4 regions of the Streptomyces sp. G7(2002) genome follow, and region 4 is predicted to be linked to each of the others. Evidence: riboswitches for the same ligand, from Rfam matches in the RefSeq annotation. Region 4 holds a riboswitch; each other region holds the start of a gene.
The links. Region 4 has a riboswitch for cobalamin ahead of cobN (cobaltochelatase subunit CobN). Riboswitches for the same ligand answer to the same signal wherever they lie in the genome.
Positions count from the first base shown of each region.

Region 1: linked by a shared signal. The riboswitch ahead of NUT86_RS13250 (HoxN/HupN/NixA family nickel/cobalt transporter) and the one ahead of cobN (cobaltochelatase subunit CobN) in region 4 are both predicted to bind cobalamin.
Region 2: linked by a shared signal. The riboswitch ahead of NUT86_RS13070 (prenyltransferase/squalene oxidase repeat-containing protein) and the one ahead of cobN (cobaltochelatase subunit CobN) in region 4 are both predicted to bind cobalamin.
Region 3: linked by a shared signal. The riboswitch ahead of NUT86_RS10795 (cobalamin biosynthesis protein) and the one ahead of cobN (cobaltochelatase subunit CobN) in region 4 are both predicted to bind cobalamin.

Region 1 covers NZ_CP102609.1:3,217,649-3,220,848, forward strand. Annotated here, with positions in the region: gene NUT86_RS13240 (MarR family winged helix-turn-helix transcriptional regulator) at 1-450, shown strand, start outside; gene NUT86_RS13245 (alpha/beta fold hydrolase) at 447-1,295, shown strand; cobalamin riboswitch at 1,383-1,630, shown strand; gene NUT86_RS13250 (HoxN/HupN/NixA family nickel/cobalt transporter) at 1,662-2,798, shown strand; gene NUT86_RS13255 (VOC family protein) at 2,823-3,200, opposite strand, start outside.
Region 2 covers NZ_CP102609.1:3,179,579-3,182,778, forward strand. Annotated here, with positions in the region: gene NUT86_RS13065 (MBL fold metallo-hydrolase) at 1-731, shown strand, start outside; cobalamin riboswitch at 1,041-1,162, shown strand; gene NUT86_RS13070 (prenyltransferase/squalene oxidase repeat-containing protein) at 1,386-2,693, shown strand; gene NUT86_RS13075 (SCO2322 family protein) at 2,693-3,200, shown strand, end outside.
Region 3 covers NZ_CP102609.1:2,646,816-2,650,015, reverse strand. Annotated here, with positions in the region: gene NUT86_RS10800 (cobyric acid synthase) at 1-750, opposite strand, end outside; gene NUT86_RS10795 (cobalamin biosynthesis protein) at 747-1,778, opposite strand; cobalamin riboswitch at 1,908-2,057, opposite strand; gene NUT86_RS10790 (effector-associated constant component EACC1) at 2,262-2,693, shown strand; gene NUT86_RS10785 (vWA domain-containing protein) at 2,699-3,200, shown strand, end outside.
Region 4 covers NZ_CP102609.1:4,854,264-4,857,463, reverse strand. Annotated here, with positions in the region: gene NUT86_RS20410 (precorrin-8X methylmutase) at 1-104, opposite strand, end outside; gene cobG (precorrin-3B synthase) at 215-1,756, opposite strand; cobalamin riboswitch at 1,894-2,054, shown strand; gene cobN (cobaltochelatase subunit CobN) at 2,089-3,200, shown strand, end outside.

The DNA of each region.
Region 1 (3,200 bases), 1.6 Mb from region 4:
ACCGAAGGCCCCCGCACCGTCCCGCAGTTGGCGCGCACGATGGGGCTCGACCGCCAGCCGGTGCAGCGCTGGGTGAACCACGCCGCGGAGCTGGGCCTGGTCGTGACGGCCCCGAATCCCGCACACCGCCGCTCCTCCCTGATCCGGCTCACCACCGAAGGCACGGCGGCGATACGCGGGATCCAGCGGTTCGAGTCGACGGAGCTGCGGCAGCGACTGGCCGACCTGCCCGCCGAGGACGTCCGCACCGCGCTGCACGTCCTCGACCGACTCGGCGAGGAATTCCGGCACCTGGCGAACGGCTCGCGCGTTCAACGGGAGGAAACCGACAGTCAGGGCAGTCGGGACAGTCGTGGCAGTGAAGGCAGTAACGGGAGCAACGGCAACCCTGAAGGCCACGACAGCAGACCCACAGCCCCTCTCATGCACAAAGGACGGTCAGGAGCATGACGCAGAGAATCACCGCCTGGTCCGAGATCGACAACGGCCTCGTGCCGGTCGACGAGGGCGAGCTGTTCTACGAGACGGCCGGCTCGGGCCCTGCGGTGGTGCTGCTGCACGGCGGCATGCTCGACCAGCACATGTGGGACGAGCAATTCACCTGGCTGGTCAACTCAGGCCTGCGCGCGATCCGTTACGACTCCCGCGGCCACGGCCTGTCCTCCACCGTGACCGGGGACTACGCCAACCACGACGATCTGTGTGCCCTGCTCGACGCGCTCGATGTTCCCAGCGCGGTCCTCGTCGGCCTTTCCCACGGCGCGCGGGTCGCGCTCGACACCGCCCTCGCCCACCCGGACCGGGTGACGGCCCTCGCGCTCGCCTCGCCCGGCATCAGCGGCCGGGCCTTCACCGACCCCTTCATCCTGGCGCACATCAAGGAGCAGGTCGCGGCGATCGGCGCACCGGACGGCGCGGAGCGGTATGTCGAGCACTTCCTGCGGATGTGGGTGGACGGGCCCCATCGCGAGCCGTCCGCGGTGCACCCGGGATTCCGCGAACGGATGCGCGCCTCGGCCGCGGCCAATGTGGAGGTCCATGCCGACGGTATGGGTGCCGGTATGCCGCTGGAGGTCGGCGCCGCCGGCCGCCTCGGCGAGGTCCGGGTGCCGACGGTCGTGTTCGACGGCGATCTCGACAGCGGAGACATCTCCGCCAACGCCCATGCGATAGCCCTGACGGTTCCGGGCGCCCGAAGAGTCCGGATACCGGGTGCGGCCCATATGGTCAATCTGGAGAACACCCCGCTCTTCGACCACGAACTGCACGCCTTCCTCTCCTCCCTGGACTACTGACCCGCCCCTGGACCACTGCCCCACCGCGGGCCGCTCTCCCTCCGGACCGCGGAAACCCCCGCACAGCGAGCGCCGTCCGGGCAGCGGCTAGAGTGGCCGGGCCGTGGTGTTCGGGAATCCGGTGACGGACCCTTGTGGTCCCAGCCCGGAGCGGCCCTCGCCACTGTGATCGGGGAGTTTCCACCCCTTCCGCAGGCGCCTGGCGCGCCTGCGGCGCCACTGACCGCAGCCCGCGGCCGGGAAGGCGGGGGCGGACGCGGCCACCCTTCCCCAAGCTCAACAGGAGCAGGGTGATACCCCTAAGCCAGGAGACCGGCCACGGCATCTCACGAACTGATCCACGAGGTGCTGGAGCGTGACCGCCGGATGGCCCTGCCCACCGATACCCCGAACACCCCTGCCCCGGCCGCGTTCCGCTGGCGCCGGCAGGACACCCTCCGCACCGCGGGCCTGATGGCAGTCATAGCCGGGCTGCATGTCGTCGCCTTCGGCGTGCTTTTCCTGCTCGTGGTCCCGCACCACTACTCCGTCGGCAGCCAGGTGTTCGGCGTCGGGCTCGGCGTCACCGCGTACACCCTCGGTATGCGGCACGCCTTCGACGCCGACCACATCGCCGCGATCGACAACACCACCCGCAAGCTGATGGCCGACGGCAAGCGCCCGGTCTCGGTGGGCTTCTGGTTCGCCCTCGGCCACTCCAGTGTGGTCGTGGCGATGGCGGCCCTCGTGGCCGGCGGCGCCCAGCTCGCCGGCACACTGCTCGACGACGAGTCCCGTACACACCAGATCCTGGGCACCATCGGCACCACGGTCTCGGGAACGTTCCTCTACCTCATCGCCGCCCTCAACCTCGTCGCGCTGGCCGGGATCTGGCGGGTCTTCCGCGGGATGCGCGAGGGCCGCTACGACGAGGCCGAGCTGGAGCAGCGCCTGGATGCGCGCGGTTTCATGAACCGCTTCCTGGGGCGGTTCACCCGCTCCATCTCCCGCCCCGGCCAGATGTTCCCGCTCGGCTTCCTCTTCGGGCTCGGCTTCGACACCGCGACGGAGGTGACCCTGATGGTGATGGCGGGCAGCGGCGCCGCGGCGGGCCTGCCCTGGTACGCGATCCTGTGCCTGCCGCTGCTGTTCGCCGCCGGAATGAGCCTGTTCGACACCCTCGACGGCACCTTCATGAACTTCGCCTACCAGTGGGCGTTCTCCAACCCGGTGCGCAAGGTCTACTACAACCTCACCATCACCGGTCTGTCGATCGCCGTCGCCTTCTTCATCGGCACCATCGAGCTGGTGACCGTGCTGCACGACAAGCTCGGCCTCAACGATGCGCTGACCGGCTGGATTTCCGGCCTCGACCTCGACAACGTCGGCTTCATCATCGTCGGCCTGTTCGTGGTGGTGTGGGCCGCGGCGCTGGCGTACTGGCGGCTGGCCGGCGTCGAGAAGCGCTGGGCGGCGCGGGCCGGGCGAGCGGAGCCGGCGGAGCAGACCACGCCCGGTACCTGAGGAAGCCCGGCCGCCCGGGGCCCCTCAGGTGGCCGAGCCGGCGGCGGCGCCCGTCTCCCGGTCCGGGCCCCAGCGCTCCAGCGCCGCCCCCAGATCGAGGGGCAGCAGCCGGTCCGGCAGGTCCGGGCCCGGCCAGTCCTCCCGCGGCACCCGCCACATCACCTCGAACTCGTTGCCGTCCGGGTCCTTGGCGTACAGCGACTTGGCGACGAGGTGATCGCTGGAGCCCACCAGGGCGCCTCGCTCAGTGAGCCGCGTCCGGGCCGCGACGAGTTCGCCGAGCGTGCCGACCTCCCAGGCCAGGTGGTAGAGCCCGACCCGCCCGGCCTCGGGCCCCGGCGCGTCCGGTGCCACCGCGAACAGCCCCAGATCATGATCGTTGTGTGAGCCGGGAGCGCTGAG
Region 2 (3,200 bases), 1.7 Mb from region 4:
TGCTCACCAAGCTCGCAGCGGCGGGCGCACCGGACGACCATCTGGCGCCTCTGCGGAAGGCGCGCGCCACTGGGGGCGGCCGGAAGCTGCCCGGCCGGCGGGCCGCGCTGCCGGACCGCGGTATCGACCCCGGCGCGCTGCTCGACCTGCCGGGGCGCCGGGTGCGCGCCATCTGGACGCCCGGTCACACCCCCGGGCATGTGTGCCTCCACCTGGAGGAGGAGCACCCCTCGGCGCGGACCCCCGGCTTCGGCCGGCTGTTCTCCGGCGACCACCTCCTGCCCGGCATCACCCCGCACATCGGCCTGTACGAGGCCCCGGACGACGGTCTTGGCGCGCACGATGGCGCGCACGAAGGGGAGAGCCTGCGGGAGGGCACCGACCCCCTGGGCGACTACCTCGACTCCCTCGAACGCGTCGGCCGGCTCTCCCCCGCCGAGGTGCTGCCCGCCCATCAGCACGCCTTCACCGACGCCGGTGGCCGGGTGCGCGCGCTGATCGCCCACCACGAGGAGCGGCTGGCCCGGCTGAGAGCGCTGCTCCAGGAACCGCGCACCGTCTGGCAGCTCGCCGAGACCATGGAGTGGAACCGCCCCTGGGAGCAGATCCCGTACGGCTCCCGCAACATCGCCGTGTCGGAGGCCGGGGCCCATCTGCGCCGTCTGGTGAAGCTGGGGCATGCGGAGGGGGTGCCGGGCTCCGATCCGGTGACCTACCGGGCGGTGGGGTAGCTCGGTCGTCTCGCCGTCGCCTTCTGTGGCGAGGCGAGGGGCGGGTGTGGCGAGGCGAGGGGGCGGGCCGCTTGACGTGTGCCCGGCGCCTGGCCTCTTCGGCGCCCCGGCAGCAGGTTCGGTGCCCAGCACGTTCGGCACCCCGGCAGGTTCAGTGCCCAGCTCGTACCCGGTCCTCGTCCCTCCGGCTCGTCCGGCTCGTCCGACTACCGTCCCCCCGGCTCCCGTCCCCCCGGCTCACGCCCGGCTCATGCGCGGCTCCCCCCGGCTCGCGCCCACTTCCGTCGGCTCGTACGTGCGAGCGAGCGCCCGGCGGGTGCCGGTTAAGGTGTGCGGGACAACTTCATCCGTACCCGATCGGGGGAAGCCGGTGGAAATCCGGCGCTGACCCGCAACCGTGAGGACGGCCCGTCCGTACCGCGCCGGCTGGACCGGCAGGGACGGCCGTACGAGCCGGAGCACCCGAGGGGGCACGACCAAGGCTCCCGCCACCGGAAACGTCCGCCACACGGACGGCCGGTGCGCGGCACCGTCGAGGTATACGGAGCTGAGCCCGGTGCCACCGCGTCGCGATCCGAGGGGATCGGCGCGCGGGTGGTCGGCCGAGCGTGGCTGCGTACATCGCCGCGACCCGACCCGAGAGGCACCGACCCGATGGCCCCCATGGCTTCCATGGCTCACCAGGCCCCCCTGACGCACCCCGCCGCCTTCCTGGCGCGCCGCGCCGCCACGGCGCTGGCGGCCGCGGTGGTGCTGGGCACGGCCGCTGCCCCCGCCGCGTACGCCGACTCCCCTTCCGCGTCCCCCACGAAGCTGCCGGACGGCCTGTACGGCACCAAGGACCCGAAGTACGACGGGGTCTGGCGGCAGTCGCTGGCACTGCTGGCACAGGACACGGTGGGGCTGCGGCCCGCGGCGTCCGCCGTGCGCTGGCTGGTCGGGCAGCAGTGCGCCGACGGCGCGTTCACCGCCTTCCGCGCCGAGCCCGGCAAGCCCTGCGACGGCAAGACCATGCGGGACACCAACCAGACGGCCGCCGCCGTGCAGGCACTGGCCGCGCTCGGCGGGCACGGTGACACCGTGAAGAAGGCCGTGGGCTGGCTGAAATCGGTGCAGAACGAGGACGGCGGCTGGAGCTCGATGGCCGGTTCGCCCAGCGACGCCAACTCCACGTCCGTGGTCATCGGCGCACTCGCGGCGGCGGGCGAGAAGCCGCAGTCCGTGACGTCGAAGAAGGGCGACAAGACCCCCTACGACGGGCTGCTCACCTTCCAGCTGGGCTGCGACGCGAAGGAGGGCGAGCGCGGCGCGTTCACCTTCCAGCTCAAGGGCGCCGCCCCGAACGCCGACGCCACCGCGGCCGCCGCGATCGGAGCGCTCGGAAAGGGCTTTGTCGTCGCGCCCGCAGATCAGCGCGCAAAGGCCCCGGTCAAGCCGCTGAACTGCACGGATGCCGGGGGCGAGAAGGCAGGCAAGGGCGATCCGGCGCAGGCCGCGGAGGGTGGCGACGCCTTCCTCGTCGCCCAGCTCGACAAGAACGGGCAGCATCTGCTCTCCGCGATGCCGGGCGCCGAGAAGCAGCCCGACGTCGGCAACACCGCGGATGCCGTGGTGGCGCTGGCGGCCGGTGGGCACGGTGCCGCCGCGGCGAAGCCGCTGAAGTGGCTGGAGAAGAACGCGGCGGAGTGGGCCGAGCAGAGCGGCCCCGCCGCATACGCCCAGCTGGTGCTGGCCGCGCACGCCACCGGCACCGACCCGCGCTCCTTCGGCGGCACCGACCTGGTGGCAGCGCTCAACGCCACCGGCCCGAAGCCGGCCGCCGCGCCGAAGAAGGACGCCGGGGACTCCGACGACTCCGCGGACGGCGGCGCCATCAGCGTGTGGTGGGTCATCGGCGTCGGCCTCGCCATCGGCGCCGGCATCGGGTTCCTGCTGAGCAGCCGGAAGAAGAACCAGCTCTGATGCGGCGTTCCAGGATCGCCGGCGCCGTGCTGCTGGCCGGTACGGTCACCGGCCTGGCCGCCGGGCCCGCGCAGGCGCAGGAGTACCGCTACTGGTCGTTCTGGGACGGCAAGGGCGGCTCCTGGGCGTATGCCACCCAAGGGCCGGCCACTCTGCGGCCGGCCGACGGCGCGGTCGAGGGCTTCCGTTTCACCGTCGGCGCCGACTCCGCCGCGGCCGGCAAGCCGCGCGGGGCCGCCGACTTCGACGCGATCTGCCGCGACACCCCCGCCAAGGACGGCCGTAAACGGATCGGCATCGTCCTGGACTTCGGCACCGCGGCGGACGCGCCCGGCGGGGAGCGGCCGCCGAAGGCCAGGGCCGAGTGTGCTCAGGTGTCGGAGGACGCCTCGGCGGGCGAGGCGCTGGCGGCGGTCGCCGGGCCGCTGCGCTATGACGCCAACGCCCTGCTGTGTGCCATCGCCGGCTACCCGAAGGCGGGGTGCGCGGAGGCGGTGAGCGGGTCGA
Region 3 (3,200 bases), 2.2 Mb from region 4:
CAGACCGTCCTCCTCGTCGATGCCGAGCCCGTGCGCGAACGGCAGCACACCCAGCGTCCGCCGCCCGGTGAGGCCGCGCAGCATCTCCAGCCCCGGCTCCAGCAGCGTCACATCACCGCGGAACTTGTTGACCAGATACCCGGCGACCAGCGCCTGGTCCTCCTTGGACAGCAGCGCGGTGGTGCCGAAGAACGAGGCGAACACCCCGCCGCGGTCGATGTCGCCGACCACCACCACCGGGATACGGGCGGCCCGCGCGATGCCCATGTTGACGATGTCGGTCCGCCGCAGATTGATCTCGGCGGGGCTGCCGGCGCCCTCACAGATCACCGCGTCATGGGTACGCCGCAGCTCCTGGAGGCAGTCGGTCACGGTGCCGAGCAACTGCTCCTGGCGCCCGGCGTGGTAACCCCGGGCGCTGAGCTCGCCGACCGGCTTCCCCAGCAGCACCACCTGGCTGCTGCGGTCGCTGCCCGGCTTGAGCAGCACGGGGTTCATCAGCGCGGTCGGCTCCACCCGCGCCGCGGCGGCCTGCATCGCCTGGGCCCGTCCGATCTCCGCGCCCTCGCGCGTGACGAACGAATTCAGCGACATGTTCTGTGCCTTGAAGGGCGCCACCCGGACGCCCTGCCGGACCAGCCAGCGGCAGATGCCCGCCGTCACCACGCTCTTGCCGGCGTCGGACGTCGTGCCGGCCACCAGCAGCCCACCGCCGACGGCCCCGCCGGATACCTTCAACCGCCCGTTCACCGGCTCCTCCTCCTGCGCCGGGACCCCGGCTGTCGTGCGCGCAGCGCCGCGCCGGCCACCAGCCGCGCTGTCACCGTCGTCGCCAGCGCCAGCACGCTCACCCGGCGGGAGAGCCGCACCGCCCGCTCGATGTCGTCCGCCGCCACCGGCGGCGCCGCACCGTTGAGCACCGGACGGTGTTCCACCCGCCCGCCGTACGCCAGCGTGCCGCCCAGCCGTACGCCCAGCGCTCCCGCGAACGACGCCTCCACCGGGCCCGCGTTGGGGCTCGGATGCGCACCGCCGTCCGTCCGCCAGGCCCGCAGCGCACCGCGCCGGTCGGGGCCCGCGAGCACGGTCAGCGCGGCGGTCAGCCGGGAGCCGGGCCAGCCGGCGAGATCGTCGAGCCGGGCCGCGGCCCAGCCGAAGCGGCGGTAGCGCGGCGACTTGTGCCCCACCATCGCGTCCAGGGTGTTCACCGCGCGGAACGCCACCAGACCGGGCACCCCGCCCAGCGCGCCCCACACGAGGGCGCCCACCACCGCGTCGGAGGTGTTCTCGGCGACCGACTCCACCACCGCACGGGCCATCTGCGGCCCGTCCAGCGCCTGCGGATCGCGCCCGCACAGATGGGGCAGCCGCTCCCGCGCCACGTCCAGGTCACCCGCCGTCAGCGCCCCGCCGACGGCCCGTGCCTCCCGGCCGAGCGAGGTGCCGCCCAATACGGCCCAGACCGTCGCCGCGGTCAGCGCGACCCGGGCGCCGCCGCGGAGCGGTGACGGAGAAGCGGAGGGGGCTGAGGGGGAAGCGGGGGCGGCGCCCCGTACGGCGCGCTGCAGCAGCGCGGCAGCGGCGGCGGCACCGCCCGCACACAGCACGGTGTGAGCCGCCCCGTAACCACGGTGGTCGCGCCACAGCCGGCGCTCGACGGCAGCCGCGGCCCGGCCGAACGCGGCCACCGGATGGCCGCGCCGCGGATCCGCCGCGATCAGGTCGCCGAGAAAGCCGAGGGCCGCGCCGCACGCATATCCCGCGTGTTCGCCGCGCATCGGATCAGACCGCCGTCAGGCCTCGAAGGAGCCCTGCGGCAGCGGGAAGTGGGGATCTCAGGGGGCGGCCGGGCATGGCGGTATGTCCTCACTCAGGGTCCGCGCCCTGGCTCGACGTGACGGCGACAAGAGTCTCCTGGCTCCCGGATCGGCGTGTCCTCCGGCCTTCCAGTCCCGTCTACGTCATCCGACGTACACGAGGCGGACCGTGGCCTTCGCTGGAGGAACGCTCCCCGGTGACAGTGGCGGGACCGCGCCGGATTCGCACCGGACTTCCTCAGCTGTCGCCGAATGGCTCCGGCAGTCCACCACGCCCCGCGAATGCCCGTCAACTCACCCTTGACCTGCGACGCTGTCCCGTGGCAGGCGCTGTGGTGCACGCCACAGCGTGGCAGCCGGGTCACAGACGGTTGCCTGCGCCCCTGATCCCACGTCACTATCTGGTGCACGGCGGCGACGCGGCCGCCGGAAGGGGGCCGGGGGATGCCGGAGCACGCTGACCGCCAGGAGATCCGCATCAGGATCACGGGCACGAACAATCCCGAGCAGGACGTCGAGGACCTCAAGGCCTGGCTGGAGCGCGAGCCGTGGCTGAGCCGGCGGCCGCACGACTGGGAGCTGCGGCCGGCGGGGGAGCCCGACGAGGGCCCCGGCGACATGGCCATCGGCATAGACGACCTGATCCTGGTCGTCGTCGGCGCGGCGGCCGCGGAGATCACCAAAAGCCTCGGCATCGCCCTGCGCGAGTGGCTGCGGCGCCGCAGGGAGGACCGCGACACCGGCGAACGGCCCGCCGTGGCGGTCGGCGGCGGGGACGGCGAACTGCGCGCACTCGGCGACCCGGGACCGGATGCCCCCGAGATTCCCGATCCCGGCAGCCCGGCGAACGGGGGCGGCAGCACCGCCGGGGACTGAGCCGGATGGCCGAGTACGACGCGCGGGGCAAGGTCAACCGGGCGCTGCTGATCTGTGTCGACGACTACCGGCGGCTGCGTCCGCTCCCGGCGGTGCGGGACAACCCCCGGGAACTGGAGCGGGTCCTGCTCGCCCCCGGCACCGATCTGTTCACCAAGGGCGAGGTCGTCATCTGCCGGCCCCAGGAGCCGTGGGAGGTCGAACAGGCGCTGGACGCCGTCACCCAGGAGGCCCGCGGACTGCTGCTGGTCTACTTCTCCGGCCACGGCCGGGTGGGCCCGGACGGCGGCAATCTGCAGCTCATGGTCGGTGCGTCGGAACGGCGTCACAAGACCGTCTCCTGGCAGGACCTGGTGCTGTCCTACCTGGACAACGCCCGGGCCGACCGGATCGTGATCGTCCTGGAGTGCTGTTACGCAGGCAACGCCGGTGAAGCCTTCCACGCCTGCCGCACCCCGACGTCACTGCTGATGGCCGCGCAGCCCAACCGCCGTATCTTCAGCGGCG
Region 4 (3,200 bases):
CTGACGTCGGCGGGCAAGCCGTCGAGGTCCGCCTCGGCGCGGATGGTGGCGAAGGACTGGCGGTAGATCGTCGCCCCGTCCTTCTCGTAGTCGAACGCGGTCACTGTGGCCTCGGGGTTGTCGGGTACGGGGCGGTTCTGGAGGTGGGGCATGGCGCTGTGGGTCGGGGGTGGTTCATGAGGTGGTGGGGCAGGGAGCTGCGGGTCGGGGCGGTTCATGAGGTGGCGGGGCAGGGAGCTGCGGAGGGTGCCGCCGGTGCGGGGTGCGGGACGGGTGCGCTCTGCGGCTGTACTACGGAGACGCGGTAGCCCTCCGCCGTCGCCAGCACATCGACCCAGGCGCCGTGCGGGTGGCCGCAGCGGCGTTCGCAGCCGGACCAGTACACGGGGAGCCGGCGCAGGGCGGCGGGCTGCGGTCCTGGCTCGCCGGGGACAGGGGTGCCCGCGGTGACGGCGGCCGTCGCGTCGGCCCGTACATCGGTACGGGACTTGGCGCAGCCGGGGCGGCCGGTGCAGGCGCCGACGCGGTGCCAGGGGGAGTCCGGGTCGGTGATCAGTCCGGCGGCGGACAGTTCGCGCAGGCGGGGAGCCGCCGTGTCGGCGGACAGCCCGGGGATGACGACGCCGCGCCAGGGGGTGAGGCGGAGCGCGCCGGCACCGTCCTCGGCGGCGACGGCGGTCAGCAGACGCCACTGGGCGACCGACAGCCGCCCCAGCGGCGCGAGGACGGAGAGCGCACGGGCGCCGTCGGTGCCCTCGATGACGCCGGGGGCGGAGGAGTCGGCGTACGGGACGGAGGCGGGGGGCGGGGCGGATCCGGCGTACGGGACGGACCCGGTGAACGGGACGGACTCGGCGCACGGCGCGGAGGCGGGTGCGGGCGCCCCGGTCGCGTCGGGGGTACCGGTCACGTCCCCGGCCCCGGCCACCGCCGCAGCCACCTCCCCGGCCACCTCCGCGCACCCGATGCCCGCCGCGCGCAGTCGCTCCGCGACGGCCCGGGCCGTCAGGCCGTGTCCGTCCGGGAGTTCACGTACCCGCCAGGCGCCGCTGCCGCTCGCCGCGGCGGCGGTCAGGAAGGCCTCGGCGGCGGTGAGGGCGGCCCGCGGGGCGTCCGGACCGGCGATCCGCAGCGCCGCCGGATCGTCGCCGACCCGCAGCAGCGCGGTACCCCCGGCCTCGGCCGGGCACCCGGCCCCGGACAGATCCCCGGACCCGGCCCCGCCCCGTTCTGCGACCAAGCTCACATCCCCGCCGAGTGCCGCCACATCGCCCCGTCCGTCGTCCAGGACGAAGAGGAATCGGCCCGACAGCGCGGTCGCGGACTCGCTCGCGCAGAGCAGTCCGTCCAGCTCACGGGCCCACAACCGCACGTCAGAAGGGGTGTGCCGGTCGAGTCCGGCCAGCGGCGAGGCGAGGATGTTGCGGACGCGTTCGTGGCGCTCGGAGGGCAGCAGGCCGGCGTCGCGCAGCAGGGCGGCGAGCCGGCCGCCGCAGCCGTCCGCCAGGCCGCGGAGTTCCGCGTTGCCGCGGGAGGTGAGCGAGAGGTGGCCGTCGCCGAGCCGGTCCGCTGCGTCGGCCAGCGCCTCGGCCTGACGCACCGTCAAGTCTCCGGCGGGCAGCCGCACTCGGGCGAGGTGGCCATCGGCGGCGGAGTGCAGCCGCAGCGCTCCCGGGCAGGCGTCACCGCGGTCCCGTATGGGCGGTTCGGCACCTTGGGGCCGTATCGAGGGGGAGGGCGGCATGGCCGCGAGCATACCCACGGAGGCGGGTGGCTCATCGGGGCCGGATCCGGCCAAGCTCCCGGTCCGGATCCGGGTACGGAGGCGCGCGCCCCCCGTCCCGCCGCGGCCGGTCCGGAGGCCCGCTTACCTCCCCCGTCCACAGCCCTTACTATGCAGGTCGGTGGGTCGGCTGGCCCATCGACGCCAGCGACGGCGCAGGGTCTTACGGCCCAAGGGAGGAAGCCCGGTGAGAATCCGGCGCGGTCCCGCCACTGTGAACCCGGCAACTGCCGGGTGAGCCAGGAACTCCCGCCGTCCATACGACCACCCGGGGCGCGGATACCCCGAGGAAGGCCTGCGCTCGCATGCTTCTGCTGCTGTCGACCTCCGACACCGACCTGCTCAGCGCCCGCGCGGCCACGGGTCCCGTGCCGTACCGGCTCGCCAACCCCGCCCGCCTCGACGTCGCCGAACTCCCCGCGCTGCTGGAGGGCACCGACCTCGTCGTCGTACGCCTCCTCGGCGGCATCCGGGCCTGGGAGGAGGGCCTGGAGGTGCTGCTCGCCGAGGACCAGCACCGGCCGGTCGTCGTGCTCACCGGTGAACAGGCCCCCGACGCCCAGCTCATGGAGCAGTCCACGGTCCCGGTCGGTATCGCGGCCGAGGCGCACGCCTACCTCGCGCACGGCGGTCCCGCCAACCTCGACCAGCTCGCCCGCTTCCTCTCCGACACGGTGCTGCTGACCGGCCACGGCTTCGAGCCGCCGGAGCCCGCCCCGTCCTGGGGCCCGCTGGACTGGGAAGGGCGCAACGCGAGCGGCCCGCTGGTCGCCGTGCTCTACTACCGCGCGCACCACATGAGCGGTAACACCGCTTTCGTCCGGACCCTGTGCGAGCAGATCGAGGCGGCGGGCGGGCGCGCCCGGCCGCTGTTCGTGGCCTCCCTCCGCGCCCCCGAACCGGAGTTGATCGAGGCGCTGGGGTCCGCCGACGCCCTGGTCACCACGGTCCTCGCGGCGGGCGGCAGCAAGCCCGCCGAGGCCTCCGCCGGCGGCGACGACGAATCCTGGGACGCGGGCGCACTGGCCGCCCTGGACGTGCCGATCCTGCAGGCCCTGTGCCTGACAGGGCCGCGCAGCGCCTGGGAGGAGAACGACGAGGGGCTGTCGCCGCTGGACGCCGCCTCGCAGATCGCGGTCCCCGAGTTCGACGGCCGGCTGATCACCGTCCCGTTCTCCTTCAAGGAGGTCGACGAGGACGGTCTGCCGGTCTACGTCGCCGACCCCGAGCGCGCCGCCCGGGTCGCCGGGATCGCCGTCCGCCACGCCCGGCTGCGCCACATCCCGGCCGCGCAGAAGCGCCTCGCGCTGGTGCTGTCCGCCTACCCCACCAAGCACTCCCGTATCGGCAACGCGGTCGGCCTGGACACCCCGGCCAGCGCCGTGGCGCTGCTGCGCCGTCTCCGGGCGGACGGCTA